4 regions of the Bacillus sp. GB_SG_008 genome follow, and region 3 is predicted to be linked to each of the others. Evidence: riboswitches for the same ligand, from Rfam matches in the RefSeq annotation. Region 3 holds a riboswitch; each other region holds the start of a gene.
What was found. A riboswitch is a leader RNA that binds a small molecule or an ion and turns the genes downstream of it on or off. The one in region 3 is predicted to bind thiamine pyrophosphate.

Region 1 (8,564 bases), on a different contig from region 3:
TATTCATTATATAATGACGTATACAGTTTATCCCGCATTAACGGGCAGTAAAGGATGGAGAAGAGCTGGGAAGAAAACTGCCCGTAAACATCAGTGGGGAATGAAGAAAACCCCCACTGATGGAAGTCTCACTTTATTAGAAAAGTATGGATTATTTTCATTTAAAATTCTGTGTAAACAGTGATATAATGGCAAAATGTATGTATGAATTTGGGAAAAAGAAAAAACATATGATTAGGTGATTAAAAATATGAGACAAATATGGCGTATTTATACGACAGACATACGGAATGTGGCAAAACATTGGGCTGCAATTGTTATCATACTGGGGCTTACCATTTTACCATCGCTATACGCGTGGTTTAATATTGAAGCCTCGTGGGATCCTTATGGAAATACGAAAGATGTTCCTATTGCAGTATCTAATGAAGACACTGGTACAACTTTACGCGGGAAAGATATTAATATAGGGAAAGAGGTTGTTGATTCTTTAAAAAAGGACAAAAACCTTGGTTGGAAGTTCGTTGATGAGAAGCAGGCCATAGATGGTGTAAAGCATGGTGATTATTACGCGAGTATTACCATCCCAAAAGATTTCTCCGAAAAAATTGCAACGGTATTAAGTGATAATCCGCAAAAACCAGAGCTTCAATATTATGTGAATGAAAAAGTCAATGCTATTGCACCAAAGATTACGTCATCAGGTGCATCAGGTGTTGTACAGGAAATAGGTAAAAACTTCGTAAAAACAGCAAACGGTGAGATTTTTAAAATTTTTAATGAACTTGGGATTGATTTAGAAACGAATTTGCCAAGTATTGAAAAAGTAACAGAACTTGTTTTTAAATTAGAAGCGCAGTTTCCAGAGATTAACAATTTAGTTGATACAGCATTAACGGATGCTGATACAGCACAAAAACTTGTGAAAACAGCACAAGCAACATTGCCGACGGTTGAGAATGTCATTCGAGATGGACAAGAAATGACGAAGGATTTAGATGCCTTTTTTGCACAGAATACGAAAACGTTAGAAGCTGCACCAGAAGCAATAAAAAACAATCTAACATTTCTAAAACAGTCTGCAGATGGTGCTGTACAAATTACAGAGTTCTTGAAAAATCCAGCAGGGAATTTAGATTTAGCAAATATTAATGAACAAACATTAACCGAATCATCAAAAACTGTAAAAAGCTTTTTAGCATCTACTCGACAAGTATTAGTATCTACACAACAACTGGCAGATGCTCTAAAACAAAATAATGTCAGTGATCCTGAAAAGACAAAACAAGATCTTCAAATCATTAAAAATCAAATTGATTTTAGAAGTAAACAAGTGGATTCAATCATTTCGTTATTACAAACTCTTAATGAAACATTTAATACAACAATCTTCAATGATAATATTGACCGACTGAAAGGTTTAAAAACGGTATTAGATAATACAAGTAAGAAGATTGATAATATGATTAAGGCTATAGATCAAGGGCAACAGCCATCGCAAGATGCGATTAATGCACTAGATCAAGCGGCTAAAGATGGAATTGCTATTATCGACAGTATTTTAGGAACATGGCCTGATTTGGATCAATTAAAACAACCAGGCGTAAATTTAGACCCAGCGAAAAACGGATTGAATTCTTTAAAAGCAAGTTTAACAACTGGGATCCAATTGATAGATGGGATTATTCCTGTATTAAATGATGTAGATAAAATTGCTGGAGATTTAAATAAAACAACAAATATACCAAATACAATTAATCAATTGAACAAAGTAAAAGGCGATTTCCAAAAAGGAATCAACGGGGCAAATTTAGCATTAGATGCAATGAATAAAGGTCAGAAACCTGCAAAGGATGTAGTTGATGGTATAAATGCTGCATCTAAAAGTGCTTCAGCGGCATTAGGTGACATTTTAGGAAAGTATGATTCCGAAATTGTTCCAAGTTTCAACGATGCTATTGAACGTACGAAACAAATGTCAAAAGATACATCAAAAATCTTAAGTGAAGCAAATAAAAGTCTTCCTGATGTGAAAAAAGTATTAGAAGATGCATCGAAAGGTTTAACTCTTGGCAAAGATGAAGTTGAAAAGATAAAAGCTGAACTTCCTGATGCACAGAAGAAAATTACAGACATTGCTAATAAAATTCGCGATTTTAAATCACAAGAAGATTTAAATGACATCATTCGCTTGTTAAAACATGACGTAGAAAAACAAAGTGATTTCTTCGCAAACCCAGTAAACTTAAAAGAGAACAAATTATACCCAATACCGAACTACGGTTCAGCGATGTCGCCGTTTTATACAGTGTTAGCGTTATGGGTAGGGGCATTACTTATGGTTTCATTGTTAACGGTAGAAGTACATGAGGAAGATGCGGAGTATAGAAGTTATCACATTTACTTTGGTCGTTTTTTAACGTTCTTAACGGTTGGCCTTGCACAGGCGTTTATCGTAGCAATGGGCGATATGTTCTTGCTCGGTACTTATGTAGTAGATAAATTCTGGTTTGTTCTATTTAGTATGTTGATTAGTGGGGTATTCGTCTGTATTGTTTACTCGCTCGTTTCTGTATTTGGAAACGTCGGGAAGTCATTTGCGGTCATTTTACTCGTACTACAAGTTGCCGGTTCAGGTGGAACATTCCCAATTCAGATGACGCCGAAATTCTTCCAAGCTCTTTATCCGTTTTTACCGTTTACGTATGCGATTAGCCTGATTCGCGAGACAGTTGGCGGTATGCTGTGGGATATTGTATGGAAAGATCTTCTCGCATTGTGTATATGGGTCGTTGTTATGCTTGTTATGGCGCTGTTCTTGAAAAAGCCAATTAATAAGTCGAGCAGTAAGTTTGTAGAAAATGCAAAAGGAAGTAAGTTAATTCACTAATAGAAAAAGGTTCCTGCCAGTTATGGTGGGAACCTTTTGTTTATTACAAATCTACATATAGACAAGGTACCATATAAAATTTGATAAAGGGGCTATTCATAAAGATATTTAATCTTTATGAATAGCCCCTTAAGTATGGGTTTAATCAAATTTCAACCCTTTTAATGCTTCTGCGAACGCATTATTTAAAGGTTCTTCTTGTTCTTGTTTTTGTTGTTGTTTTAAGTATTTTTGTACAGAGCGTTTATCCATTTTTCCATGAGATTCTTTCTTACGGCGTTCTTGGAATGAAGAAAGCTTTTCACGATAGCCGCATTTACATGCGAAGATTTGACCTTCTCCTTCACCTCGAAGTTCTAGTTTTTTCTTACACTGAGGGCAGCGTGCATTTGTAGTGCGGGATACATTTTTTCGATGGCCGCATTCACGATCTTGGCACACAAGCATTTTGCCTTTTTTGCCGTTTACTTCTAGCATCGGTTTACCGCAGTCTGGGCACGTTTTTGTTGAAATGTTATCGTGCTTATATTTTTTATCGCTCGATTTAATTTCGGAAACAATTTCTTTTGTGTAGTTTTTCATTTCTGAAATGAATACATCTTTTTTCAATTTACCCTTCGCAATTGCCTCAAGTTTTTGCTCCCATTCAGCAGTTAGTGCAGGGGATTTTAATTCTTCTGGCACTAAATCAAGTAACTGACGGCCTTTTGATGTAATGTGAATGTCTTTGCCACGCTTTTCGATTAAGAACGAATTGAATAATTTATCAATAATATCCGCGCGTGTAGCAACAGTACCTAGTCCACCAGTTGATTTTAACGTGTCTGCAAGTTGTTTATTTTGCGTGCCCATGTACTTTGTGGGATTTTCCATTGCTGAAAGTAATGTTGCTTCATTAAAACGTGCAGGTGGCTTTGTTTGACCTGATGTTTGTGCAATTAGTTTTACGTTTAATGTATCGCCTTTTTCAATGCGAGGTAAGATTTGTTCTTTTAAATCGTCTACTGTCTCGTCATCTTCAAAGCGATGTTCGTATACTTCTTTCCAACCAGAATTAAGAATTGTTTTGCCGCGTGCGACGAAGTTTTCATCACTAATTTTTGCTCGTAACGTTAGTTGTTCGTATTCGAAAGCTGGGAATAAAACTGCTAAGAAACGTTTTACAACTAAATCATAAATTTTGCGTTCTTTATCTGAGAAGGCGGAGAAGTTTACATAACTTTCTGTTGGAATGATCGCATGGTGATCACTTACTTTACTATCATCAACAAACGATTTAGAAGCTTTTATTGGTTTATTTAAGACCTTATTAGCTAAAGAACGATATTCTCCTACTCCACACGCTTTCAAACGTTCTGGAAGTGTTCCTACAATGTCGGATGAGATATAGCGTGAATCTGTACGAGGGTACGTTAATACCTTGTGCTGCTCATATAGTTTCTGCATAATATTTAACGTTTCTTTTGCAGAATAGCCAAAGATTTTATTCGCATCACGTTGTAGTTCTGTTAAGTCATAAAGACCAGGAGCAAATGATTTTTTAGGTTTTTTCTCAATTTCCACGACAGTGGCATTTTGTTTGCCTAGTTTTTTCACAATCGTATCGATTTTTTCTTTATCGAAGCTACGGCTATTGCCTTTTGCATCTTGCCAAGTCAATTTTAACTTGTCTGTTGTTTGGGCTTCGACACCGTAGTATGTTTGCGCTTTGAAGTTTTTAATTTCGTCTTCACGCCCTGCAATGATTGCCACAGTAGGTGTTTGGACACGACCGCAATTTAGTTGCGCATTGAATCGTGTAGTTAATGCGCGTGTTGCGTTAAGACCGATATACCAGTCGGCTTCAGAACGTGCGACAGCTGAAGCGTATAAATTGTCATATGCTTTACCAGGCTTCAAATTTGCAAAGCCATCTTTAATTGCTTTATCGGTAACAGATGAAATCCATAGACGTTTAATAGGTTTATTCATTTTAACTTTATCAATAATCCAGCGAGCGACTAATTCTCCTTCTCTTCCTGCATCTGTAGCCACGATGATTTCATTTACATCATTTCTAGTCAGTTGACTTTTAACAGCATTAAACTGTTTGCCGGTCTGCTTAATCACTGTTAATTTTAAGCGTTCAGGTAGCATTGGAAGATCTTCTAGATTCCATTTTTTATATTTCACATCATAGCTTTCTGGATCTGCTAATGTAACGAGATGCCCTAAAGCCCAAGTAACGATATACTTATTTCCTTCAATATAACCATTTCCTTTTTTATCACACTTCAATACACGTGCAATATCACGTGCAACAGAAGGTTTTTCAGCAATTACAACACTTTTTGCCATATTTAAAACATCCTTTCGAATTTCCGTAAGTTAACTATAGCATACATCTCTTTTGGATTCAGTTATTCCGAAGATTCGCATCCATTGTTATTAATTACATACTCTACATCTTTGATTGGTTAAGAGGGGGGCGAGTTTTTATAACAAAATGTAACTTGTGATTTTGATAGAATAAGAGTAGACTCTGAATTAGATGAATAATAAAACACATGGGAGTTTGCGGATGCAAACTGAGAGTACGGCTAATCTGTCGTTGACCATTTGAACCTGTTGGATAATGCCAGCGTAGGGAGAGTGTGAAAACGCATATTAAGACACTTTGCATACGCAAAGTGTCTTTTTTAGCTATATCTCCCATTATAAAAAAAGGGGATTGATAAATATGAAAATCGAAGAAATTGCACAAGTAATCGAAACAGTACGAGAAAGAAATCCGCTCGTTCATAATATTACAAATGTTGTTGTGACAAATTTTACAGCTAATGGCTTACTTGCATTAGGTGCATCGCCTGTAATGGCATATGCGAAAGAAGAAGTAGCTGAAATGGCAAGTATTGCTGGAGCGCTTGTTTTAAATATGGGAACACTTCGCCCGGAAGAAGTAGAAGCGATGCTCATTGCTGGGAAATCAGCAAATGCGCATAATGTACCGATTTTGTTTGATCCTGTTGGTGCTGGTGCAACTTCGTACCGAACAGAAGTTGCAAGATATCTCCCGAGTGAAGCAAAACTAGCAATTATCCGCGGCAATGCGGCGGAAATTGCAAATGTTATTGATGAGAAGTGGAAGATTAAAGGTGTTGATGCAGGGGAAGGAAACGGTGATGTTGTTTCAATTGCGAAACAAGCAGCAGAGCAGTTAGATACCGTTGCTGTTATCACTGGAAAAGAAGACGTTATAACAGATGGAGAAAGAACATTTATTCTTCGTAATGGTCATCCTATTTTAACAAAAGTAACAGGAACAGGCTGTTTATTAACATCTGTGATTGGAGCATTTGCAGCAGTCGAAAGGGACTATGTAAAAGCGGCAGTCGCAGCGGTAACGTTTTACGGTGTAGCGGCAGAAATTGCGGCAAACAAAACAGTTGAACAAGGGCCAGGAAGTTTCCAAATTGAATTTCTTAATCAGTTAGCAAATGTTACTGCAAAAGACGTTGAACAATATGGGAATGTCGAAGAAGTTCGTTAAGAAAGGATGAGAGAAATGGCGTGCATCGATAAACAGTATATGTCCGAGTTATTACAAGTATATTTTATTATGGGGAGTAACAATTGCTGTAAAGATCCATTACAAGTCATGAAAGAAGCACTTGATGGTGGAATTACAATCTTTCAATATCGTGAAAAAGGTGAAGGAGCATTAATGGGAGAAGAACGATATGCATTTGCAAAGCAGCTTCAGTCTTTGTGCAAAGAGTATAATGTTCCATTTATCGTAAATGATGATGTGGAATTAGCACTAGAATTAGATGCAGATGGCGTTCATGTTGGACAAGATGATGAGGGCATTAAGACAGTACGTGAAAAAATGGGTGATAAAATAATTGGTGTATCCGCTCATACAATAGAAGAAGCACGTTTTGCGATTGAAAATGGTGCCGATTATTTAGGGGTAGGGCCGATTTTTCCAACAAATACGAAAAAAGATGCAAAAGCAGTACAAGGAACGGAAGGATTACGTTTCTTCCGCGAAAGTGGCGTTGAAGTTCCAATTGTCGGCATTGGTGGAATTACAATTGAAAATGCTGCTTCTGTCATTGAAGCGGGTGCGGATGGGGTGTCCGTTATTTCTGCAATTAGCTTAGCGGATTCTCCTTATAATAGTACGAAAAAATTAGCGGAGTTAGTAAAAAAATAATCAGTTCATATATGAAAGGAATCATTTCTAACATGAAGAAATGGTTCTTTGTCGGTTTGAAATAAAGTTGTACTGGTTATAAGAAAGTCGTACCGTTTATAAAAAAGATGTACTGTTTGTAAAAAAGTTTGATCAAAAATCCTGCATGAAATGCAGGATTTTTTTTATTCAACAATCGGGCCAGATTGTTGAAGCTGATGAAAATATTTTGTTTGAATATGAAGTATTACACTTAAACTAATGGTGCAGGTTAATTGAAGAAGAATAGATTTCAGAAGATCGTTATTAGAGTCGATTTTTTTTCTTTGTCACTGTTTCAGATAAAAGAGCTACTATTTGAAGCACGTTGGAGCCCCATTTATAGTGATAATATTTTATGAATTGGAAAACAATAGTGCTTAGGAAAGGAAGGACTGCGAATGTCTGTGAAAAAGTGGTTAACTGGATTGGTCGTTTTGCTTACGATGATTGTGGTTGTGACAACTCCGGGCTCACTCAGTGTATTTGCCGAATCCGGCGTCGTAACACAGCCTATTGAGTCAGTGAAAGTGATTGAGGTCGAGTTGAATGATGATTACTTTAATCCGAATGTCATCACTATTCCGATTGGAAGGACGACAACGTTGATATTGAAAAACCAAGGTAAGAAAGAGCACACCTTTACAGTGGAAAAGCTCAGAATTGACGCCGAAGTCCAGCCGGGAAAAGAAAGAACCATTACCGTGAAACCTCAAGATCCCGGTACATATGAACTGATATGTCGGTACCATTTCCAGAAAGGAATGGATGGAAAAGTAATAGTCAAATAACAAGCAGGGCCAATCGGGCCTTGCTTGTTTTATAAGCAACGGTAACTTACTTATTATTACCCAGACATCATTATAACTGCTAACTTCCCTCTGCAAACGGATGTTCTTATAAAAAGTAAAGAAGTAGGTTTGTTCAAAAAGACATAGTAATTAAGATCTTCCACAATCGGGCGTTATTGTGGAAGACCTAAGGTGAAAAATGATCAAACTTTTTTATAAAACTGAAACTTAAATATGCTAAAGAAGAATCCATTTTAATCAATCTTTTTTTCAAAATGGATTCTTCTCATTTACCGTAAAATACGAGTTTGTGAGGTGTTTTGGATCAAACTCTATTTTAAGGCAATATTCTTTTTTTGTATAAAACAAATTGTGCCGTTTGAAACTAAAGTGTGTGAATATACTGCTTCGGAGGCGACGACATGATTACGTTACAAAATATTATAGCTGCTCATGAAAAAATGAAAGGCATTGTACATACAACACCATTAGATTATTCCAGTACATTTAGCGAGTTATCTCATAATGAAGTGTATTTAAAACTAGAAAATCTCCAAAAGACAGGTTCCTTTAAAGTACGTGGCTCTTATAATAAAATGACTTCGCTTAGCAAAGAAGAATTACAAAAAGGAGTTGTGGCAGCATCGGCTGGTAATCATGCGCAAGG
Region 2 (8,564 bases), on a different contig from region 3:
ACTGCATCGCTTGCTGCTTCAATTCCGCGTTTTGTGTTATTACGCCCTGCATCAATGGCAGATTGAGTTCGATTTTGCTCAGTCATTTTTTGTCCTCCTAAAATCAGTTTTCGACCTTAGTATAAGAAAATGTCATTTTCCTATTCATACATTAGAAAAACTGCCAATAATCTGGGGTGTGTAACCAAAAAATCCCGTCGGAACACGTTCATCATTTACGGTTGCAGCTCTTTTTTATCCCGCCCAAACAGCCGGTAAGAAGTCAGGCAAGGAAGAGAGACAAACCGTCTGTAAGGACCCGATTGGTTTAACTAATCCTCAACGAGAAAACCGTTCGTTGAGGAAAGTTTCACTTTATTTTAGAAACCTGTAATCATATCACATTTTGTGAAAGGATGAACAAAGAAAATGTGAAAAAAATTCGAAAATAGCATTGTAAATACAGGGAAATATGATAAAGTAGAATTATCAAATATTCATGAAAACGTTTTCTGTAAACGTTTTATTTTTTGGACCTAAAGGTCTGATGACCTGGTTGTCTACTTATAGGATTATAAGTACATGAAAAAGAGACATTAGAAGGGAAGAGAAACTATGAGCACATGGACACAAGTTTATGATCCGCTAGGTAACATTTGGCTTTCGGCAGCAGTTGCAATGATTCCAATTATATTTTTCTTCTTAGCGTTAACAGTTTTTCGTATGAAAGGCTATGTTGCAGGGTTCATTACAGTTTTATTAACAGTTATAATTGCACTTTTTGTTTATAAAATGCCATTTACGATGGCGATAGCAGCAACGGGTTATGGGTTTGCTTATGGATTATGGCCAATTGCGTGGATTATCATCATGTCAGTATTTTTATACAAAATCTCAGTAAAAACGGGACAGTTCGATGTCATTCGTGCATCTGTTCTTTCTATTACAAATGATCATCGTCTACTTGTCATTTTAATCGGCTTCTCATTCGGTGCATTTTTGGAAGGAGCAGCTGGATTTGGAGCACCAGTAGCAATTACAGCAGCGCTTCTTGCAGGGCTTGGTTTAAACCCGTTATACGCAGCGGGGCTTTGCTTAATTGCAAATACAGCACCGGTAGCATTCGGAGCGATGGGTATTCCAATTTTAGTAGCTGGTCAAGTAACAGGTATTGATCCTCATAAAATAGGAGAAATGGCTGGGCATCAATTACCGCTTCTATCATTATTTGTTCCATTCTTTATTGTATTCTTAATGGATGGATTAAAAGGTGTAAAACAAACGTGGCCTGCATTACTTGTAGCAGGCGGTTCGTTCGGGATTACGCAGTTTATTACAGCAACATATCTTGGGCCTGAACTCCCGGATATTACATCAGCACTAGTGAGTTTAGTGAGTTTGGCGCTATTCTTAAAAGTATGGCAGCCAAAAGAAATTTACCGTTCTGGAAAAGGACAAGCAGAAGCAGCGGCGACGGTAGATGCTGGTTCTACAATAAATTTAACAGCAGGAAAAGTTTTGAAAGCGTGGTCACCATTTATTATTTTAACGATAATGGTTGTAATCTGGAGCCAAAAATTCTTTAAAGCTTTATTTGCTCCAGGCGGTGCACTTGAAAGCTTAGTGTTTAAAATTCAAATTCCGGGTCTGCATAATTTAGTGATGAAGGCAGAGCCAATTGTTAATAAACCAACACCATATGAAGCTATATTAAAGATTGATATTTTATCGGCAACAGGAACAGCAATTTTGATTGCATGTATTATTACAATGTTTGTTTTGAAAATGAGTCCAAAACAAGCAGTGGTCACATTTAAAGAAACGTTGAAAGAATTGAAAATGCCAATTTTGTCAATTGGATTAGTACTTGGTTTTGCGTTTATCGCAAATTACTCAGGACTTTCATCGACATTGGCATTAGCGTTAGCAGGAACGGGGAAATTCTTCCCATTCTTCTCGCCATTCCTTGGATGGCTTGGGGTATTCTTAACAGGATCAGATACATCTGCAAACGCATTGTTCTCAAATCTACAAGCAATTACAGCGCAGCAAGTAGGCGTAAGCGAAGTGTTGCTTGTTGCAGCGAATACAACGGGCGGTGTAACTGCTAAAATGATTTCACCGCAGTCCATTGCAATCGCATGTGCGGCAGTTGGACTTGCTGGAAAAGAATCTGACTTATTCCGTTTCACAGTGAAACATAGTTTATTCTTCGTAACAATCATTGGTATTATCACATATATTCAAGCTTATTATTTAACTTGGATGATTCCTTAATAGAAAAAGGGGTGTCTCTTATGATGAGATACCTCTTTTTGTTATTTTTAATTTTAGGATGGAAGATGTACGGTTTTAACGTGATGTAAATTAAAATGAAAACGCTGATTACGTGCTGTAATGAGTTCAATTTGGTTGTCGGTTACTTCAGCTAATTTGCCAATTTTATAACTCTGTATGCCTAGATCAAGTAAAACGATATGTTGTTTTAGTTTTTTCATTTGCTCAGAAAATGTACGTGCAAGTGTAATCTTTGAAGCTGGCGATAAGAGTTTTGTATTTTCTAGTCCGTAAGGCGTTTCTGCTTCCTTATACGGAACGATATATTTTACGTGATGAAAGGGGATGTATAACATTTGATAGACAGGTGAGAGGAAGATAAAATAGTCATTCATAATATGGGTAACATATCCATGTAAGAAGTGTTCATGTGATAGCGCAAGTTCAATAAATTGTCCTTTTGCCACTTGCAATGTTTTTCGCAGTGAAATAGTGGATTCACTTGATATTATGTCTGGCGGTAGTAAAGATTCTGGAATTGCTAGGTTATCAAGTAATGAAGAATCGATGCTTGGGGTTAAATGTTGAATGTGTAAACTAGAGATATACATGTATTTTTCTCCATCATACAATACAATAATATCCGAGCCTTTATCAATCATAATTCCTTCAAATGGAATAATTTCCCTTGACAATGTCACTTGTATGGGCTGATTAATATATTTTTGTAAATGAAGCATAATAATCACCTTTCTCGTAATTACATAATCTCCTCCTTCTAACATAGTGGAAGGAGGGAGATGTTTTAAGATGTGAAGATTAATTTAACCCAATAATATAAACATAGCAGTGTAAAAATGACGGTTGGCGGAATGACAAGAAGTGTAGTTTTTATATAGGTATCCCAACCGATAGTTACTTTTCCTTTTTTCACAATATACATCCACATTAAGCTTGCTAATGTACCAATCGGGAGTAATAATGAGCCCATGTCACTACCGATGATGTTTGCAAGATAAATGGTTTTCAATGTAATAGGATCTAGTCCCATTTCGGTGAGTTCAATTGTGCCAATCATTAAGGCAGGATGGTTATTAAAAATGTTAGAGAGGATAGAGACTAGGCCCCCCATAACAAAAGTGGCATGAAATAAACTACCAGTGATGATTGGCTGAAATGTAGTGATGAGCAGGTTGGTTAAGCCGATGTTATTAAGTCCATACACAATCACGTACATAGAAAATGCGAAAATTAAGACATACCAAGGTGTTTTTTTAATCATATCATGAGGTGGAAGGCGCAGTTTGTACCATCTCCACCCGAGTAAAATAACGGAGCCAATGACTGCTACAATGGCGATAGAAAACTGAAAGAAAGATGCGATAAATAAGCTGATACGAACGCATAAAACAAATAATAGAATTCCAAGCATAAACCTTGTTCGCTTACGATTTTCATCAATTGCGGGACGTGGTTGCAGTGGGTGAAAGGATTTTTTAACGAAATTTTCATCTAAGTATGTCGACAAGACCGGGAGTTTTTTAGGGATTTTTTTCCGAAACACAAGGAATAACAGAAACGACATAAAAAGGAGACCTAACGTAGCGGGAACAAACATCATGGCTGTGTGCATGTATAAGTCCATATCAATAATTCTCAAGGCGATTAAATTCACAATATTGCTTACACCAATCGGCGCGCTTGAGGCAGTGGCGATGAGTGCACCACTTAGTAAGTAAGGTATTTTTTGATCATGTGTGAGTCGCAAATGGTGTAACAAAAGCAGTAAAATGGGAGTTGTAATTAAGATGCTACCATCGTTATTGAAGAATAATGTCATGAGAAAACAAAGAAGATTTGTATACCAAAAGAGGCGAATACCAGAGCTTTTTGCTTTTTTAGCAAGTTGAACGGCGCACCAATAAAAAAAGCCGAAACTCTCTAATACGATTGCCATAACAATGGTAGCCATAATTGTTATGGCGGCGCCAATAATTTTTGAGCTAATATCACCCAAGTCGGTAAGAGAAACTGTACCGCTTAAAATGACAATTACTGCACCAACTGTTGCTGGAATTGCTTCATTCATCCCTTTGGGACGCCAAAAGATGATGAGCGTGGTTCCGAGAAAAGCGAGTATGGTTATTGTAGATTGTAGGTTTATCAACTCTTTCACCCCTGTTCTTATCGTGAAAAGTTTACATAAGACATACGTCCTGCACTGGCTTATATTCTATATGTATGAAGTGCGGATTCGGCTTGTACTGAGTGAAATACCCATTTTTTGAATAAGGAAAAAAATAATATAAATACCTTTGCATTTTTTTGACAATGATGTATGATAAGAGCGTAGTGAAAATTTAATCAGTGATAAACTAGGGGTGCCCAAGAGCTGGGCTGAGAGGGAAGCGTGTTGAAGCTTCTTAACCCTTTGGACCTGATCTGGTTCGTACCAGCGGAGGGAAGTTAACGGCTTTACATAACAATGCCTTATGTTGCCAGGTCCTATTCTTTATTATGGACCTGGCTTTTTTATTTGAGCATATACTAGCCGCTAGTTCTCATCCTGGTCATAAGAAAAGTGGAGCCAACTGTTTAGACGCAAGGGTCTAGGCGGCGAAACTGAATCTAAAGAAAAGCGGAGGTTACTTCGCTAAGACACAGGGGAGGAAACACATTTATGAAACAATCTGTTTCAGCTGAGCAAATTGAGTTGAAGTCAAGTTTACCGGGAAGTAAGAAGGTATATGTAGAGGGTACGCGTGAAGATATGAAAGTACCGATGCGCGAGATTGCACAAAGCGATACAAACGGTGTAACAAATCCATCTATTCGTGTGTATGATACGAGTGGTCCTTATACTGATCCGGATTACAAAGTGGAATTAGAAAAGGGGATTCCAACGCCGCGCCGCTGCTGGATTGTGGAACGTGGAGATGTAGAAGAGTATGAAGGTCGTGAAGTGAAACCGGAAGATGATGGTGTAAAAGTAGCAGCTAAACATACGCCTGTATTCCCGCAAATGGGACGTAATCCGCTTCGCGCAAAAACTGGGGAAAATGTTACGCAAATGCATTATGCGCGTAAAGGTATTATCACAGCAGAGATGGAATATGTGGCGATTCGTGAAGGCGTGGAACCAGAATTTGTACGTAAGGAAATTGCTGAAGGTCGTGCCATTTTACCGGCAAATATTAATCATCCGGAAGCAGAACCAATGATTATCGGGCGTAACTTCCATGTGAAAGTAAATGCGAATATCGGGAACTCAGCTGTATCATCGTCGATTGCAGAAGAAGTAGAGAAGATGACATGGGCAACACGTTGGGGCGCAGATACAATTATGGATCTTTCTACTGGGAAAAACATTCATACGACGCGTGAATGGATTATTCGTAATGCGCCTGTACCAGTTGGAACAGTGCCGATTTACCAAGCGCTTGAAAAAGTAAATGGGATCGCGGAAGATTTAACGTGGGAAGTATACCGTGATACGCTAATTGAACAAGCAGAGCAAGGAGTAGATTACTTTACAATTCATGCTGGTGTACTGCTTCGTTACATTCCGCTTACAGCAAAGCGTGTAACAGGAATTGTATCACGCGGTGGTTCGATTATGGCCCAGTGGTGTTTATATCACCATCAAGAAAACTTCTTATATACACATTTTGAAGAGATTTGTGAAATTATGAAGAAGTACGATGTTTCCTTCTCTCTTGGAGATGGATTACGCCCTGGTTCAATTGCGGATGCAAACGACGAAGCTCAATTTTCTGAGCTGGAAACATTAGGAGAACTTACGCAAATTGCTTGGAAGCATGATGTACAAGTGATGATTGAAGGCCCAGGACATGTACCGATGCATTTGATTAAAGAGAATATGGATAAAGAACTCGACATTTGTCATGGTGCACCGTTCTATACGCTCGGACCGTTAACGACAGACATTGCACCGGGTTATGACCATATTACTTCTGCGATTGGAGCAGCGATGATTGGTTGGTTCGGTACAGCAATGCTTTGCTATGTAACACCAAAAGAACATCTTGGCTTACCAAACAAAGATGATGTTCGTGAAGGGGTTATTACGTACAAAATTGCCGCGCATGCTGCTGACCTTGCAAAAGGTCATAAAACAGCACATCAGCGTGATGACGCTCTTTCTAAAGCGCGTTTTGAATTCCGCTGGCGTGATCAATTTAATTTATCATTAGACCCTGAGCGCGCAATGGAATATCACGATGAAACATTACCGGCAGAAGGAGCAAAGACAGCGCATTTCTGCTCAATGTGTGGTCCGAAGTTTTGCAGTATGAGAATTTCGCATGATATTCGTGAGTATGCAAAGGATAATGATTTAGAAACGACAGAAGCAATCTCAAAAGGTATGAAAGAAAAAGCAGAAGAGTTTAAAGAAACAGGCAGTCAATTATATCAATAATTAGAAAGCATCTTTCTGAACACCTCTTAATCTATGATCATGTGTACCCTAACCTAATATAGATGATAGTCCCCCTGCTGAGCGAGAGCAGGGGGATTTTGTTATACTTTACATAAAAAGCAAGGGAAATCAGAGGGGTAAAAATGAAACAGAAAATTGTTCCTGCTACTGCATTTATATTACAGATTCTTTTTGTTGTTACATTCGTTTTTTTATTGTCACCGAATTATGAGAAACAAATGGATATTATCATAACAGCTGTCAGCACGTTATTTCTTGTGTTTAGTAGTTTTGGCCTTTCTGTATATTCATTTGCGAAGAAGTGGTACCCGAAATTATCGTTTTTCTTTATGATTACATCATGCATGTTGCTTGCTTATTTTATCTTGGCTTTTATTCTTCCCGAGGCGGGGATTCCGCCTTATCTCTGTCACCGATTTACGGAGCGTTAGTATTAATAGAAATAGGAACCTTCCGTATATATTTTGGAGGGTCCCTATAAGGTGTTTTATCCCGCATTAATGGGCAAAAACGAGCTGCACCCAGTAGTATAGGAGGAAGAGTGTTACGATTGTTGTGAGTGGAATGACAATTAAGGAGACACTCAAGTAATCTTTCCATTTTACTTTGATTTTATTTTGTTTCAAGATATACATCCAAATAAGGGAAGCAAGTGTACCAATTGGTAGTAATAATGATCCCATATCGCTACCAATGATGTTTGCGAGGTAGATTGTTTTGAGGGTAACAGGATCTAATCCCATTTCCGTTAAAGTAATGGTTCCAATCATTAAGGCCGGATGGTTATTAAAGAAGTTGGATAGAATTGAAACGAGTCCACCCATCATAAAGCTTGCATGTAATAAACTTTGATTTACGATTGGCTCACATACTTGTACAAGCCAAGCTGTTAATCCAGCGTTATGAAGCCCGTAAATAATGACGTACATGGAAAAAGCAAATATGAGAATGTGCCACGGTGTCTTTTTTAATATATCGACTGGATTTGTTCGTAAATAATACCATCTCCAGATGAGTAGAACGAGAGAGCCAATTACGGCAACAATTTCAATCGGAATCGCAAAGAATGAGGCAACGAAAAGAAGACAACGCATAAGGAAGACAAACAGTAACACTTTTAACATAAATTTTGTGCGTTTGCTTTTTGTATCAACAGAATCTTTCCCCTTTAATGGGTGAAAGTGTTTTGTGAAAAAGACTTCTTCAATGTCATAAGCGGATGTTGGTAGTTTTTCCGGTAATTTCTTTTTCACAACTAGGTACATGAGCCATGACATAAAGATAAGCCCTAACGTTGCAGGTACGAACATCATTGCTGTATGCATATAGAGTGTCATATGAACGATGTTTAATGCGATTAAATTTACAATATTACTAACGCCAATTGGAGCACTAGAAGCAGTTGCAATTAATGCACCGCTTAATAAATATGGAATTTGTTGTTGTGGTTTTAATTGAAGGTTTTTCAAAAGCAGAATTAAAATTGGTGTGGTAATTAAAATACTGCCATCGTTATTAAATAATAGCGTCATGAGAAAACAGAGTAATTGAATGTACCAATATAGACGGTGCCCGGAACCTTTTGCTAAGTTCGCGAGCCGGGCTGCTGCCCAGTGGAAGAAACCAAAACTTTCTAATATAACGGCCATAACGATTGTCGCGATGATGGTGATAGAGGCGCCGCCGATTTTACTAATAATATCGGCAATGTTGCTGCGTGTTACAAGACCGGTAATAATGATAATCCCCGCTCCAATTGCAGCTGGCCATGCTTCGTTTATTCCTCCTGGCCGCCAAAATATAACGACCATGGTGATGACAAAAACAAAAAGTGTAATCCAAATTT
Region 3 (8,564 bases):
TTAGAGAGGCTTCATGAGAAACGGTTTCTCAAGATAAAAGACCTCTTCCATAAAATGAGTCACCACATTGTTCAGTTGGCGATTCAACAGGAGATTTCTATGATTGTGATTGGGAAAAATACAGCATGGAAACAAAACAGTGATATGGGGAAACGACAGAATCAATCGTTCTGCCATATCCCGCATAATCTACTCATTGAAATGATCGCCTATAAAGCAAAACGAAAAGGTATTACTGTACAAATAGTGGAAGAATCGTATACAAGCAAGGCATCCTTTCTAGACAATGATGCGATCACGACTTACGGTGAGGAAGACATCCCTGTATTCAGTGGGAAACGGATCAAACGCGGCTTGTATCGTACGAAGGAGAACAAACTACTGAACGCAGATGTGAATGGTGCCTATAACATCTTAAAAAAAGCAGTTCCAAAGGCATTTGCCGATGGAATAGAGGGGTTGTGCTATCAGGCAGCTGTGTCAACTCCACTTGTGTTAAGCATCTCTTGAAGGTGATACACGAGAAACCCCCACTTCAAGATCCGCAGGATATAAGTGGCGGGAGTTTTCATCAAGACGAAAGAACGGGTAAAAGCAACCAGGATATGCACTCGATTGTATGTACAGATGCTTTAAATTTTTTACAGGAGAGTACTATTAATGAAAGCACGCAATATTATTTTTATGTAATAGCGTTTATATATTTATATATTAATATTTACAATTAAAACCTTACAAAATTGTAAGGTTTTTTGTAAGGTAAATCGATAGTTTGTACTGATTTTTTTGTATACACTACATATGTGTAAGGCACATACATTTTAGGGAAAAAAGGCAGGCACTAAAAAAGAAAGGAGTAGGGGAATGGAGAGGCACTCGGCGGCTCTATCTTTATTATTAGAGAATGATATGATTATGCTAGCTAATAATGAAGGCTGTAAAACTGTAGTTGATCGACAAGAAGTATGGGTAGATTCACATGATAAAGTTGTGTGGCACAAATGGAATGATAGCTATAAAGAGAATATAAAGAAGCAGCACATAGGGTATGATATGCGTAGAGTTGTTTTATGGAATGAGATGAAATCTTGGATTCATAAGCATAACGGTAAAAATAAACGAGAGCAGCCGAGAGAGATAGACACACTCCATTCTCAAACTCCTGAAATGGTAAGACACATAGATTCACATTAGGAAAGTAACATGGGAAACTGAGGCACAAAAAAAGATTGCTATTTAAGCAATCTTTTTTTTGTTTGTATAATTCATATTCACGCTTGTAAATAAGCGTGGTGCTGTTGTAAATAAAATGACAAGTAAAATGGCACATAATGCGAAAGAACCAATCATTGCGCTGCCATTTACGATGAAGGAATATAAAACAGCAGATTGTCCTTTTGGTGCGTATTGTCCAAAGAAAATAACACCGGCAATAAAGTGCCAGAAGTAACGAGCTAGGCTGCCAATAAATGTAGCGATAATGATATACGTAATTGCTTTTGTTCTTTGTCTATTGGCAAGTGCTTGTTGGATTGGTGTATGAAATAATCCAGCAAAACCGATAAAGGCAAATGCAATGAAGTATTCAATAAACGCTTGTATTGGCGTTAAAATGTAGGCATCTCCTACGACAATTTGTAGTAATCCCCAAATGAGACCACTTAAGAAACTTGTTTTAAATCCCCAGCGGTAAGCAATAATAAAAATTGGAATCATAGCAAATGAGATAGAACCGCTCGTTGGAAGTTTAATAGATAGTGGTAAAATATCGATGACTAACGCAAATGCTGCGAGAATCGCTGCCTCTATCATCGATTGTAAATTTGTGTTGCGCATTTATAGCTCCCCCTACATCCAAGTTACAAAAAAAGAATCACTATCATAGGGGGATATTGAAATATACAAGTTACAAATAACTATTTATGTATATACGTTTGCACAATTCCTGCGTTAGCATTAACTAACAGGTTCAAAGGGTCGGAACGATGTGTTCCCTCTCAGCGACGCGGCTCCCCCTGTGACAACGAGATTCTTAGATTGTTACTTTTATTGTAACGAAAATGGATAAGAATGACAAATGAATCGTACATAACTTTGTTTCGTAACGTAAAAATGCTGAAATTGTACAAAAATATTAATAAATTCACATCATATTGTATAGTTTTTTTTCAAAAATTCATGATATGATTGATATTGATAATAATTATCGTTATCTTCCAAGGGGGAGAAGTTATGAACTTAGTTGATATGAATATAGATGAAAAAGTACGTGTGAAAGATTTACAATCTCTTGATAAATTATTAAAACGTCGTTTAGCTTCATTTGGATTTGCTGAAGGCTGCGAACTTTGTGTAAAACAAAAGGCAATGTTTAATGGTCCGTGTACATTAGAATGCCGCGGGCAATTAATTTCTATTCGCCATTGTGATGCGAAAATGATAAAGGTGGAATTAGCGTGAATAAGGTTGCTTTACTGGGGAATCCAAATACGGGGAAAACATCATTATTTAATGCGCTTACTGGTTCTTATGAATATGTGGGGAACTGGAGCGGAGTAACTGTAGAAAAAAAGATTGGTAAGTTAAAAGATAAGAAGGGAACTTTAATAGATTTACCAGGTGTATATGATTTAAACCCTGTGTCACGTGATGAAGGGGTTGTTACACAATTCCTATTAACTGACGAATTTCATCATATGTTAAACATTGTAGACGCCTCTCAATTCGAGCGTAATATGCATTTAACTTTGCAATTATTAGAATTTGGTAAGCCGATCTCAATTGGTTTAAACATGATAGATGTTGCCAGGCAGCGTGGAATTATCATTGATGTGAAGAAACTGGCTGAAATGCTAGGTGTAACAGTTATTCCGGTTATTGCGAGGAGCGGAAAAGGCTGCGAGGAATTGTTAACTTCTCTTCACGAAAGTGATCGCGTAGAACAGAAGCCATTTATTCTTTCTTATGGTGAAACGGTAGATGCAGGAATTCAGCAAGTTATGGATAAATTGCAACAAGCGAATTATGAGCATACAAGATGGCTTGCACTTCAATTTTTAAGCAATAATGAAGTAGTAGAACAAGAATTAAATCAATTGCCTATTTATAAGGAACTTGTAGCAATTCGCTCTGCATTAGAAGTAGAACTGGATGTAACGCTGGAGCAGCATATGTACGGAGTACGTGCAGCGTATATTGAAAAGTTGAAAACAAGTGTCATTCGTCATGAAAAAGAAGGAAGCATTCCTTTTTCTGAACGAATTGATAAATTAATTACACATAAAATTTGGGGACTTCCGATTTTTTTAGGAATCATGTATTTCATTTTTCAGGTTACATTTACGTGGATTGGGACACCTCTATCTGATCAACTTGATGCATTTGTCGGCGGTCCGTTTACAGATTGGGTAACGACAGCTCTAACTAATATGGGGGCATCTGAGTTTATTCGAGCGCTTATTACAGATGGCGTGATTGCTGGTGTCGGTGGAGTTATAGTATTCGTTCCGCAAATTTTTGTATTGTTCTTCTTTATTTCATTGTTGGAAGACTCTGGATATATGGCGCGTATTGCCGTTGTAATGGATCGTATTATGGAGTTTTTTGGACTAAATGGAAAAGCATTTATTCCAATGATCATTGGTTTTGGTTGTAACGTACCAGGCATTATGGCCGCAAGAACGATTGAGCAGGATAAAGAGAGGTTACTTACGATTTTAGTGACGCCATTTATGTCGTGTTCAGCACGCCTACCTGTATATGCATTATTTGCTGGGGTCTTTTTCCCGCATAGTCAAGCAATCGTTGTGTTCTCTTTATATATCATTGGTATTATACTTGCGCTAGTCGTTACAAAGATTATGTCTATTACGGTTTTAAAAGAAGAAAAATCAATTTTTGTAATTGAACTTCCGCCTTATCGTGTGCCGCAAGTAAAAACGTTATGGCGCAGTACGTGGGAAAAAGGAAAAGGGTTTGTACGTAAAGCAGGTACATTTATCTTTGGCGGTTCGGTTGTCATTTGGTTATTAAACTATGCTGGTCCATCTGGATTCGGTGTAGATATGGGAGATAGTTTCCTAGCGATGATTGGCGGCGTCTTGGCTCCAATTCTAGCACCGCTTGGCTTTGGAACATGGCAAGCAGCTGCAGCACTATTAACAGGATTTTTAGCAAAAGAAGTTGTTGTTTCCGCAATGGCGATTATTTATTCTGTGAAAGAAGATGTATTAGGAAACATAATCGGAGCTCATTTTACAGCATTATCAGCATATGCATTTATGTTCTTTATCTTATTATATGTACCATGTTTAGCAACAGTTGCGGTAATTCGCCGTGAAACAGGATCAGTTAAGTGGACTATTTTCTCTGTTGTTTATCCGCTTATTGTTGCGTATGTATTAACACTAATCGTATACCAAGTTGGATCTATGATGGGATTCTAGAAGGAGATGTTTGCATAATGGTAGTTAATATTTTAATTGGAGCTGTCATTTTTGGATATGCAGCATATACGTTAATTAACTTTGTAAAGAGAAGTAAAAAAGGAAAATGTGCAGCGTGCTCCATTAATAAATCATGTCAGTCCAATGCTTGTAGCCCTGATATGAAGCATGTGGTGAATAAGTAGTACAGAGATTCCTAGATAACATATAAAAAGCATGGAGAAATGATCCATGCTTTTTTTTCATATTTCTTAGTAGTTTAATATTATCCCTGTAAAACTAAATCGGCAAGTTTTGTAGGAGATTCTGTGTTTACATAAAATTCTTCAGCTTTCCAATATCTATTTTGAAACTTGGAAATGTTTTGTTGCGTATGTTCATTTTCACGAAGAAATCTCTTATTTCGCGGGCAGTCTAAATACACTACATAATCATAGAAACTTCTCCATTCTTTACGTTGAAGAAAAACACCTTCTATTACGATTACACAGGTATTAGGAAGTTTAATGCTCTTAATACTCTGTGTATCGGATTCATTGTCATAAAAAGGAAGAATAAGATCGTTCGAAAATCTGAGTTTATCGAAAAAATGATCACGTAACCAAGTAATGTCCCACTGTAAATAATAATATTCATACCATTCTTCATGGCCGGTATTGTAACGCTTTTTACGCTCAACAATGTGGTCATCAATATGAAAGACATAGATAGGGAGATTCTTTTCTTTTACAGCCTCGCTAAGTTTTTTCACAAGTGTTGTTTTGCCAGAACGACTTAACCCATCTACCCCTAAAATAAACCGGCCATCTATTTCAAGATTTGAAATCAAATGTAAGAGTGTTATGAAATTATCTTTCAAGGTAGTATCATCTCCTTTGAAAAAAGTCATTCTTTTCTTACCTTATTTTTCTCAGTTTTGAACCATTAGCTATTATGCCAATAAAACCAGTGATAGCAAATATATACGCTACGAACAAGGATGTTGATGATAGTGACTCTATAATTATTCTAAATGTGCCAAAAGCAAATAATAGGAAACTACCTACGAGAGTTATAATTGTTCGAGTTTTAATATCCAGTTTTTGCACCCCCGAAAAATCTTCATTTTAAATAAATGTTAACATATTCATTAGTATAAATTAACATTAATTGTCATTTAGAAAGAGGATAATTGGTATGATATTTCTACTGTTTCTCCACAAAAACTGAACTACTTACTTATAGGAAGAGTTCTCTATTTTTTTTTTAATGAATATCAATATTAAAATAAAAAAGAAGCCTGCTAATAGGCTTCTTTTTCATTTTAATGGTATCCCTTTGCAGAGTCTTTATGAATTTTCTCTTTAAAGATTGTGTAGCTCCATAATTGATAGCTAATAACAATTGGTACCATGACTATTGCAACAAAGAACATAATTTTTAAGTTTAATTCACTGCCTGCTGCTTGGAATAATGTTGTGCTGTATGCATCGTTAATGCGAGATGGCAACATTCTTGGGAACATGCCAGCAAAACCAGTTGCCATAAACATGGCGATTGTTAAGCAAACAAATGTGAACGCTAAACCAATTTTACGTTTGAAAACCGTAATGATTGTGATGACACTCATTAACATCGCAAGTAACGGGATGATAAACAGTACAGGGTATTCCGTAAAGTTTTGGAATAAGTTTGTAAGGTTTGCCGTTGCGACGTAGAAGATAGCTAAAATGGTTGCTGCTGCCATCGAAAATGGTTTGGCAATTTTATAAGCACGATCTGATACTTCACCAGTCGTTTTAATCATAACCCAAAGTGCACCGGATACGACAAAGATTGCAGTGAAGAAGAGACCGCCTAAAATACCGTAAGGATGTAATAAGCTAAGTAAGTTTCCTTCATAGCCATGTTTACCAATTTGTAGTCCGTAGTACAGGTTAGCGAATGTAACGCCGAATAAGAAAGCAATTAAGAAACTACCAACCGCATACGTCCATTTACAAACAGTTTGCCAAACTGGTGAATCATCTTTGTGCATAAATTCTAATCCTGCTGCACGAGCGAACAGAGCAATTAATACTAAAAATAACGGTGTATATAAGTAGCTGAACATGTTTGCATATGTGATTGGGAAAGCAGCAAATGTTGCTCCCCCTGCTGTAATTAACCATACTTCGTTACCGCCCCAGAACGGTCCAATTGCTTCCTGCAATTGATTTCGTTCTTGGCGATCCTTCGTAACAAATGGGAAAATCATTCCGTTACCAAGTGCATAGCCATCGAGAATAAAGTAAACTGTCCAAATCACGCCCCATAAGACGAACCAAATAATTGCAAGTGTATCATGAGACATGAGCTACACCTCCTTGATTCGTTTCTTCTAATGCTGCTGGACCTTTTTTTGCAAATTTTAGCATAAGGTATACATCAGCAATTAATAGTAAAGTGTAGAACAAGATTAAGCTAATTAAAGAGAACCAAATTTGCGGTACAGAAATTGGTGAAACTGATTCTGCTGTTCGCATTAGTTTGTATACTGTCCAAGGCTGACGTCCTGCTTCTGCAACAATCCAACCAGCGTTAATTGCTACATACGGAAGTAATACAGACCACATTGTAATTTTTAAGAAACGTTTTGAGTTTTCTAGTTTTCCTTTTCGCATTAAATAGAAACCAAACCATGTTAGTGCCATAAAGAATGTACCAAGTGCAACCATTAAACGGAAGCTGTAATAAACAAGATTCACGTTTGGACGCTCGTCTTTCGGAATATCTTTTAAACCGACAATTTTTCCATCAAATGAGTTTGTATAGAAGAAGCTGCCGAGTTTTGGAATTGTTAATGCTTCAAAGTTTTTTTCATTTTTTACATCAGGAATTTGAATAATGGAGAAGCCTTGTCCTTCCCCGGTTTCCCAAACTGCTTCCATTGCTGCACCTTTTGCAGGCTGCATTTTTGCTGCGAAAGCACCGGATTCATGACCGATGAAAGGTGTTGCAGTTGCTGCAAATAAACCGAATATTAAACCGTACTTAAATGATTTTCTAAAGAATGCAACCTCATTTTTACGTAGTAAGTGATACGCACTGATAGCCATAACGAAGAATGCACCAACGATGTAACAACCAACAACAGTGTGGAAGAACATATGCCACGCATATGGATTTGTAACTAGTGCCCAAAAGTCATTTAATTCAGCGCGGCCATTGCGGACTACATAGCCAACAGGGTTTTGCATAAAGCCGTTCGCTGTAATGATCCAAAGTGCGGAAATATTTGTTCCAAGTGCGACCATCCACATAGAGAATGCACGGAACTTTGGTGAAATTTTATCTTTACCGAACAACCAAATTCCCATGAAAGTAGATTCTAAGAAGAAGGCAACAAGTGCTTCTATCGCAAGTGGAGAACCGAAAATATCCCCCATGTATTTGGAATACTCAGACCAGTTTGTTCCGAATTGGAATTCCATCGTAATCCCAGTGATAATTCCCATTACGAAGTTAATGGTAAATAATTTACCCCAAAAGTTCGCCATTTTGCGGTACGTTGGATTCAATGTACGCGCATATTGCGTTTCCATAAATGCTACTAAAATAACAAGTCCGAGTGTTAACGGTACAAATAAGAAATGATAAAAGATTGTAATTGCAAACTGAAAACGACTCAGTAACAGAACGTCGGACATAGTAATGATTCACTCCTTTTTTTCATTATCTACAAATAGTTTATAGTGAGAATTTGAGCAAAGTGTGGGGGAGTTGTTACAGAACTGTGTGAGAATTATGGAAGAATTATGGCTGTTATCTGAAAATATCTTATTTTTAGAATAAAGCAATATATTTTTTGTTTTTTTCATTCTTTGATACACTTAGTTTGTACTTATATGAAGAAATAGGGGGTTTTACTTTGAGAACATTAGAAGAGATTTTGAAATATAATCAGGAATTTGTTGAAAGTAAAAAGTATAAAGAATATGAAGCAGGAAAATTTCCGAATAAAAAAATGGTTATTATTTCATGTATGGATACACGTCTTGTAGAACTATTGCCAAAAGCGATGAACATGCGTAACGGTGATGTGAAAATTATTAAAGTAGCTGGCGCTGTTATTTCACATCCATTTGGAAGTATTATGCG
Region 4 (6,202 bases), on a different contig from region 3:
CTGGATTTACTCGCTCTCCTATTTTCACAATACCACTTAAAGGCTGCAAATGTCCCAATAGTGTTTTTAACATTGTTGTTTTCCCAATACCGTTATAGCCGACGATGGCAATTTTTTCACCGCGCTTTACCTGTAAATCAATTGGCGGGAATAAGGGCGCTGTGTAGCCAATTTGCATATCCTTTGCCTCTAAAATCCGGCTCACAGGATTACAGTAAACATGAAACATAAAACGTGGCTGCAGTGCAGAAGTTGGTTTTCCGATTTTTTTTATTTTTTCTAATACTTTTTCGCGGCTTTTTGCCTGTTTTGCTTTACGAATTTTATTCTTTTGAATAAAGTCCTTTAACTTTCCAATTTCTCTTTGCTGCCTATCATATGCCACTTGTAATTGCTGTTTATTTTGTTCATAGTTTTTTATAAATGTTTGATAATTGCCTATATAACGTTTCATTCCTTTATGTTCTAAATGATAAATTACATTGGTAATTTCATTTAAAAACCCTTCATCATGCGAAACCACAATGTAAGCATGTTCGTAATTTTTCAAATACCCCATAAGCCATTCAATATGAACGTTATCGAGATAGTTTGTTGGTTCATCAAGTAATAAAACATGCGGTTCTTCTAATAATAATTTTCCTAATAATAGTTTTGTTCGTTGGCCGCCGCTTAGTTTTTCCACCTCACGCTCCATACCAAGTGCTAAAATCCCTAATCCCGCAGCAACTTCCTCTATTTTTGCATCAATATGATAAAAATCAGAATGCTCTAGTATACTTTGTAACTCTCCATATTGTACTAACAATTGTTCAAGGTTATCTCCTGCTGTTGCCATTTTCTCCGCTACTTGCCGCATATTATGCTCGATGTCATACAAATGTACAAAGGCACTTTGTAAATATTTCATAATGGTTGTTCCAGCTTGTAAATCAATATGTTGCTGTAAAAAACCAATATTTACATGAGGAAACCATTCAACCTTTCCCGCATCAGGAAGTAACTCTCCTGCTAATATACGCAGTAATGTGGATTTCCCTGCTCCGTTGCTCCCTACAAGGCCAACACGCTCACCTCGAAGTAAGCGAACACAAATATTTTGAAAGATTATTTTATCCCCGTACATATGGGTAACATTTTCAACTGATAACATACTCATTTTACTCTCTCCTTTTCGCCTCAAATACAAAGCCAAACGAGAGAACAGCATGATAAAAACAATATTCAATTAGCTGAACATAAAAATGGGTAAGGCGAACACACCTTACCCATTACAATTTATTATTGTAAGAAAGGAATAAGGTTCTTTATCTACTGTCTTCTGGTCGGCTTTTAATCAAAAATTGGGCAGACTTCTCCCTTATCAAGCCAAAACCATTTGAAGAACAGTTGATAAAGTCATCTTATCCTTTCACTCCTTTTGAAATCATTATTTTCTCATAATAATAGTATAAACAAAGCTCTTATATCATATTCTTCATTTTCCTTTTTGTTCCTGCACTCAAAAGAAAAAACTCTTAACAAATTAAATTTGTTAAGAGTTTTTTCGTCTATTTCCTCATATAAGGAGCCAATATTTTTAATATCTCTGTTTTATCTTCTTTTAGTTCTTCAGATGTTAACATGTCCATTGTTCTAGGTCGTGGCAAGTTCACCTTGACTTCTCCAACAATTGTTGATGGTTGCTGTGACATAATGAAGACACGATCTGATAATAAAATAGCTTCATCTAAATCATGTGTGACCATAATAATGGTTTGCTTTCCTTTTTGCCACGATTCTAGCAGCCAGCTATGAACTTCCATTTTTGTAAATGCATCTAATTTCCCAAAGGGCTCATCAAGCAGCATAATTGGTTTATCACATAAATACGTACGTAAAAAACTAACTCGTTGCCGCATTCCACCAGATAAAGCATCTGGGTAATGATTTGCATATTCATCAAGTCCAAATTGCCTTAGCGCATCCATGCCAGCTTCTAATCGTTTTCTTTTTGGCTGTCCTTCAATTTCTAAAGGTAACACAATATTATGAAGAGCAGAACGCCACGGAAGCAGAAGATCTTGCTGCGGCATATAGCTAACAATCTCCCGATTCATAACGGATTGATTTTCGTAAAGTACATCTCCCTCATTTGCTCCTTCAATTCCAGCAATAATGTTTAATAATGTACTTTTTCCGCAACCACTTGGCCCAACAAAAGAAACAAACTCTCCATCCTGAATTGAGACGTTCATATGCTCTAGCACTGTTTTCCCATCAAATGTTTTCGTAACGTCTTTTACTAGTAATCCGCTCATTTTTCGCTTGGAAGGAATTCGTTTGTAAAGGCCGCTTTCACATCAATTTTCTTTTTAATGACTTTATTGTCATATAAGAAATTCATATAATTGCTCCATACCTCTTCCTTCTGTACTCCCCACGCTTTCGCATCATCTTGATATTTCGTACTTAACCATTTTTGACTTTCTTGCACTAACTCTTTATTGATGTCAGGTACATTTTTAATTAAAATATCCGCTGCTTCTTTCGGTTCCTTAATTGCAAAGTTATAACCATCTGTTGTTGCTTTCATAAATTTCTTCACAAAGTCTTTATCTTGTTTTGCATGTTTTTCACTTGTAATAATAACAGGACTATAATAATCTAACGCCGGATCTAAATCTTTTAACATAATTGTATTCAATTCAATACCTTGTCTCTTTGCTTCAATTCCATCCCAGCCATAATAGATCCACTCAAAATCAGCATCGCGGCCAATAGATTTAAAGAAATCAGTTTGTCCAAGTACAACATTCTGTACCTTACTATAGTCAGCTTGATGCTTATCCATAATTGTTTTTAATGTCGCTTCTTCTGCCGGTGCACCCCAGCCACCATATCTTTTTCCTTCAAAATCCTTTGGTGATGTTATGTTATCTTTTTTTAGAGACGCAAACGCAGATGTATTATGTTGAATAATTGCACCAATTGATACAACTGGAATGTCTTCTACACGTGCTGTTGTTACGTTTTCTTGATAGCTTACACCAAAATCAGCTTTTCCTGATGCAACCATTTGTTCAACAGAAGTATTATCACCCGGCTGAATAATTTCTACATCTAATCCTTGTTTTTTATAGTAATCTTTCGTCTTTGCTACATATAAACCAGTATGGTTTGTATTTGGAAACCAGTCCAATACCACTGTTACTTTCTTCTCTTTACTCTCTGCTCCCTTGCCTGCTTTCTTGTCTGCTGAGCAACCTGCAAATGAAAATAGTAAAGAAGCTGCTAATAACATTTTTAACCCTTTTTTCATTTTCCCTCATCCTTCCTGTAAATCCATGGTGCTGTTAGTCTTGCCATCAATTCGACAATAAAATACAACAATAACGTCATACCAACAATAACAACGGCTATTGCAAATACACGTGCTGTTAAAAAAGATTTCGTTGCCCTTGTCAGCATTACACCTAGCCCTTCACTTGCACCAAGCCATTCTCCAATAATAGCTCCCATTACGCTATACGTAACTGCAATTTTTAATCCAGAAAAAAAGTATGGCAATACTGCTGGAAATTTCACTTTTTGATATACTTGCCACTTGCTTGCTCGCATCGTTTGAAGTAATTTCAGCATCGGTTTATCTACCGTTTGAAAACCTTCTAAAATGCTAAGCGCAATTGGAAAGAAGCATACAAGAATAACAACCATTACTTTTGGTAGCATTCCATAGCCAAACCAAATAATGAATAAAGGTGCTAGCACGACAATCGGAATCGTTTGTGAAATCACCAATAGTGGATGAATTAAGACACGGAACAACGGAATGACGTCCATAATAATTGCAATGCTCGTTCCAATTACAATCGCAAAAAATAATCCGATTAAAACTTCTTCCAGCGTCTGCACCGTATTTGGAAGTAATAAATCTTTCATTTCTATAAGTTCACTTACAATCGCAGAAGGCTTCGGTAAAATCCACGGTTCAATATGAAATACTGACACAGCCCCTTCCCATATTGCAACGAGAAAAAGAAGCCAAACCATTGTAATCGTTACGTTAGATCGTTTCTGTTTTTTCATGCTCTTCACGATACTTCCACACTTTTTCATCAATCGTTACACCTGTGCTTGGACGATAATGAATTTTAATAGAAGTAATGACTTCTTCAGCCCCATCATCTATACAAGCTTGCTGCGCACGTTTGATAATATCAAGAAGCTCATCTAATTCCCCTTCCATCGTTGTTTCCATCGCACCAACTTCATAGCGTACACCAGATTGCTGAACAACCTCAATCGCTTTATCTACAACTGCATATACATCTTTCTGCTTTGCTTGTGGTACAACTGAAAATGAAATCGTAACTTGCTGTGACATACTAAATTCCTCCTTATATTAAATAAGTTTCACGAAAAAAGAAAAGGCTTTCCTGTCATGAAGCCAGGAAAGCCTTATATTCAAGTTACCATAGAATAACATATGCTACGATTCTTGATACAACTCCCTACGCTGGCATTATCCAGATCAGGTTAAGGGTCGATGCATTGTTACATCCTCTCAGCCGCACGGGCTCCCCTGTTCCAATTCGTTTTCATTGTAGCACGGATTATTTTTGTGAACAAACAAAAATAAATTTTTCCATCTAATGATACTGTCCTCAAGTTCATCTTCATATATTCTATTGTACTCACAAATTAATATGGAAAGGTGGAAATTGTATGGGCATTCGCTTTATAAAGATTTCTTCTATTTATTTTGTCATCGGCGTCTGTATGGGGATGTATATGTCAATGTCTCTTAATTTTGCATTAAGAAGTGTACACGTTCACTTGCTGCTTCTTGGCTGGGCTTCAATGATGGCAGCTGGCATTTTATATCATATCTTTCAAGAAGCTGGTCATTCTAAACTAGGAAAAATTCACTTTTGGCTGCTTAATATTGGGCTGCCAATTATGATGATTGCACTAGCTCTTGAGATTTATGGAAATCACGCAGCTATTCCGTTTGTTGCCGGCGGTAGTATTCTTGTTGTTCTCGCTATTATTATATTTTCTATTAATATTTTTACACATATAAAAGAAAATTCATAACGACATTCTTTATAAAGTGAAACTTCCATCAGTGGGATTTTTCTCATCCCCTACCTATCTTCTTCGGATTCTTTACAATCTTGAGGTGGGGGATAACTGCCCTTTATACAAAATACAAGAAAAAGCAGAAGCGGTTAGCACTTCTGCTTTTTCTTGATATTTCAGCTTTTAAATTCTCCAATAAGCTCTCGCAGCTCATAGGCAAGCGTATTTAAACAATTTGCTAATTCTGCTACTTCTTGAACAAACATTTCTTGCTCTTTCATACTTTCTTCCACTGTCTATTCAAAACATATAATGACGAATCTAAATCTTTATTTTTTTGAGATAAGGTAGGGATAGAAGGAAGAATGTAATTACATCAATAAAGCTTAGTCTAATACATTTTTTTAATGGAACAGTGAGAGAAGTTCACAAGGGTAGTCAATAACCAAATATCCACATGCAACCCATTTCTAAAGTTGATGGGCATGTGACGAGAGCTCAAAATGTATTCATTCATATTCACAGATGATATCCTTTTAGTTGGATTTTTACGCTGAGGCAGCAAGAAATTGTTGTTCTTTGAGCATTAATTTGATATTTTATGGAAAGATATACTAGTAAGTATACGATTTGAACGTTCTATTTTTTAGAGTATAACAGGAGGAGAATGAATATGTCGGAAATTGAAGTAGGCGAAATTTTTACCCTTAGCGATGAGAGTAATGAGGAGCAGGAAGTTGAAGTGCTCGGAACGATGAATGTCGAAGGAGCAGAATACATTGCTGTTGGCTTTGTAGAAGACATTCAAACGGAAACAGAGGAAGACATTGATATCTTCTTTTTAAAAGTAGAAGAAGATAGTGAATTCTCATACATTGAGAGTGACGAGGAATTTGAAAAAGTATCTGCTGCGTTTGAGAAAATTATGGACGAGCAAGAATAATATTGGTTGGACACAAGAGGGGGATGCATATCTGCCCTCTGTTTTTGTATATAGGGGTACCGCCCCATTGCCATCAAGTCAAGAAATTCATTGTTTCCCAAAACAATAAATAAACTGGATTCCCATAGGCAACTAGGAAGAGAGAAAATTTTCGTTTTGGGGATTCTTCAAAATCTTAGCTTGATAGGTATGCGG

Region 1: it holds a riboswitch for thiamine pyrophosphate, as region 3 does, so the genes downstream of both, thiM (hydroxyethylthiazole kinase) here and thiT (energy-coupled thiamine transporter ThiT) in region 3, are expected to answer to the same signal.
Region 2: it holds a riboswitch for thiamine pyrophosphate, as region 3 does, so the genes downstream of both, thiC (phosphomethylpyrimidine synthase ThiC) here and thiT (energy-coupled thiamine transporter ThiT) in region 3, are expected to answer to the same signal.
Region 4: it holds a riboswitch for thiamine pyrophosphate, as region 3 does, so the genes downstream of both, ACTDJC_RS17950 (MTH1187 family thiamine-binding protein) here and thiT (energy-coupled thiamine transporter ThiT) in region 3, are expected to answer to the same signal.

What each region holds. Positions count from the first base shown of each region.
Region 1 covers NZ_JBPZSK010000007.1:116,298-124,861, reverse strand. The annotation lists gene ACTDJC_RS18000 (YhgE/Pip family protein) at 251-2,890, shown strand; gene ACTDJC_RS17995 (DNA topoisomerase III) at 3,032-5,227, opposite strand; TPP riboswitch at 5,427-5,536, shown strand; gene thiM (hydroxyethylthiazole kinase) at 5,610-6,419, shown strand; gene thiE (thiamine phosphate synthase) at 6,426-7,088, shown strand; gene ACTDJC_RS17980 (cupredoxin domain-containing protein) at 7,508-7,897, shown strand; gene ilvA (threonine ammonia-lyase) at 8,320-8,564, shown strand, end outside.
Region 2 covers NZ_JBPZSK010000002.1:256,851-265,414, forward strand. The annotation lists gene ACTDJC_RS06270 (hypothetical protein) at 1-86, opposite strand, end outside; gene ACTDJC_RS06275 (lactate permease LctP family transporter) at 595-2,256, shown strand; gene ACTDJC_RS06280 (DUF2642 domain-containing protein) at 2,310-2,996, opposite strand; gene ACTDJC_RS06285 (arsenic transporter) at 3,062-4,420, opposite strand; TPP riboswitch at 4,624-4,737, shown strand; gene thiC (phosphomethylpyrimidine synthase ThiC) at 4,937-6,697, shown strand; gene ACTDJC_RS06295 (hypothetical protein) at 6,841-7,149, shown strand; gene ACTDJC_RS06300 (arsenic transporter) at 7,216-8,564, opposite strand, start outside.
Region 3 covers NZ_JBPZSK010000010.1:58,790-67,353, forward strand. The annotation lists gene ACTDJC_RS19970 (RNA-guided endonuclease InsQ/TnpB family protein) at 1-510, shown strand, start outside; gene ACTDJC_RS19975 (hypothetical protein) at 865-1,194, shown strand; gene thiT (energy-coupled thiamine transporter ThiT) at 1,237-1,836, opposite strand; TPP riboswitch at 1,925-2,026, opposite strand; gene ACTDJC_RS19985 (FeoA family protein) at 2,233-2,460, shown strand; gene feoB (ferrous iron transport protein B) at 2,457-4,445, shown strand; gene ACTDJC_RS19995 (FeoB-associated Cys-rich membrane protein) at 4,463-4,630, shown strand; gene ACTDJC_RS20000 (kinase) at 4,711-5,304, opposite strand; gene cydB (cytochrome d ubiquinol oxidase subunit II) at 5,749-6,777, opposite strand; gene ACTDJC_RS20010 (cytochrome ubiquinol oxidase subunit I) at 6,767-8,113, opposite strand; gene ACTDJC_RS20015 (beta-class carbonic anhydrase) at 8,335-8,564, shown strand, end outside.
Region 4 covers NZ_JBPZSK010000007.1:107,250-113,451, forward strand. The annotation lists gene ACTDJC_RS17930 (ABC-F family ATP-binding cassette domain-containing protein) at 1-1,159, opposite strand, end outside; gene ACTDJC_RS17935 (ABC transporter ATP-binding protein) at 1,551-2,300, opposite strand; gene ACTDJC_RS17940 (ABC transporter substrate-binding protein) at 2,297-3,301, opposite strand; gene ACTDJC_RS17945 (ABC transporter permease) at 3,298-4,098, opposite strand; gene ACTDJC_RS17950 (MTH1187 family thiamine-binding protein) at 4,046-4,366, opposite strand; TPP riboswitch at 4,474-4,576, opposite strand; gene ACTDJC_RS17955 (cytochrome-c oxidase) at 4,708-5,079, shown strand; gene ACTDJC_RS17960 (methyl-accepting chemotaxis protein) at 5,241-5,345, opposite strand; gene ACTDJC_RS17965 (DUF1292 domain-containing protein) at 5,738-6,007, shown strand.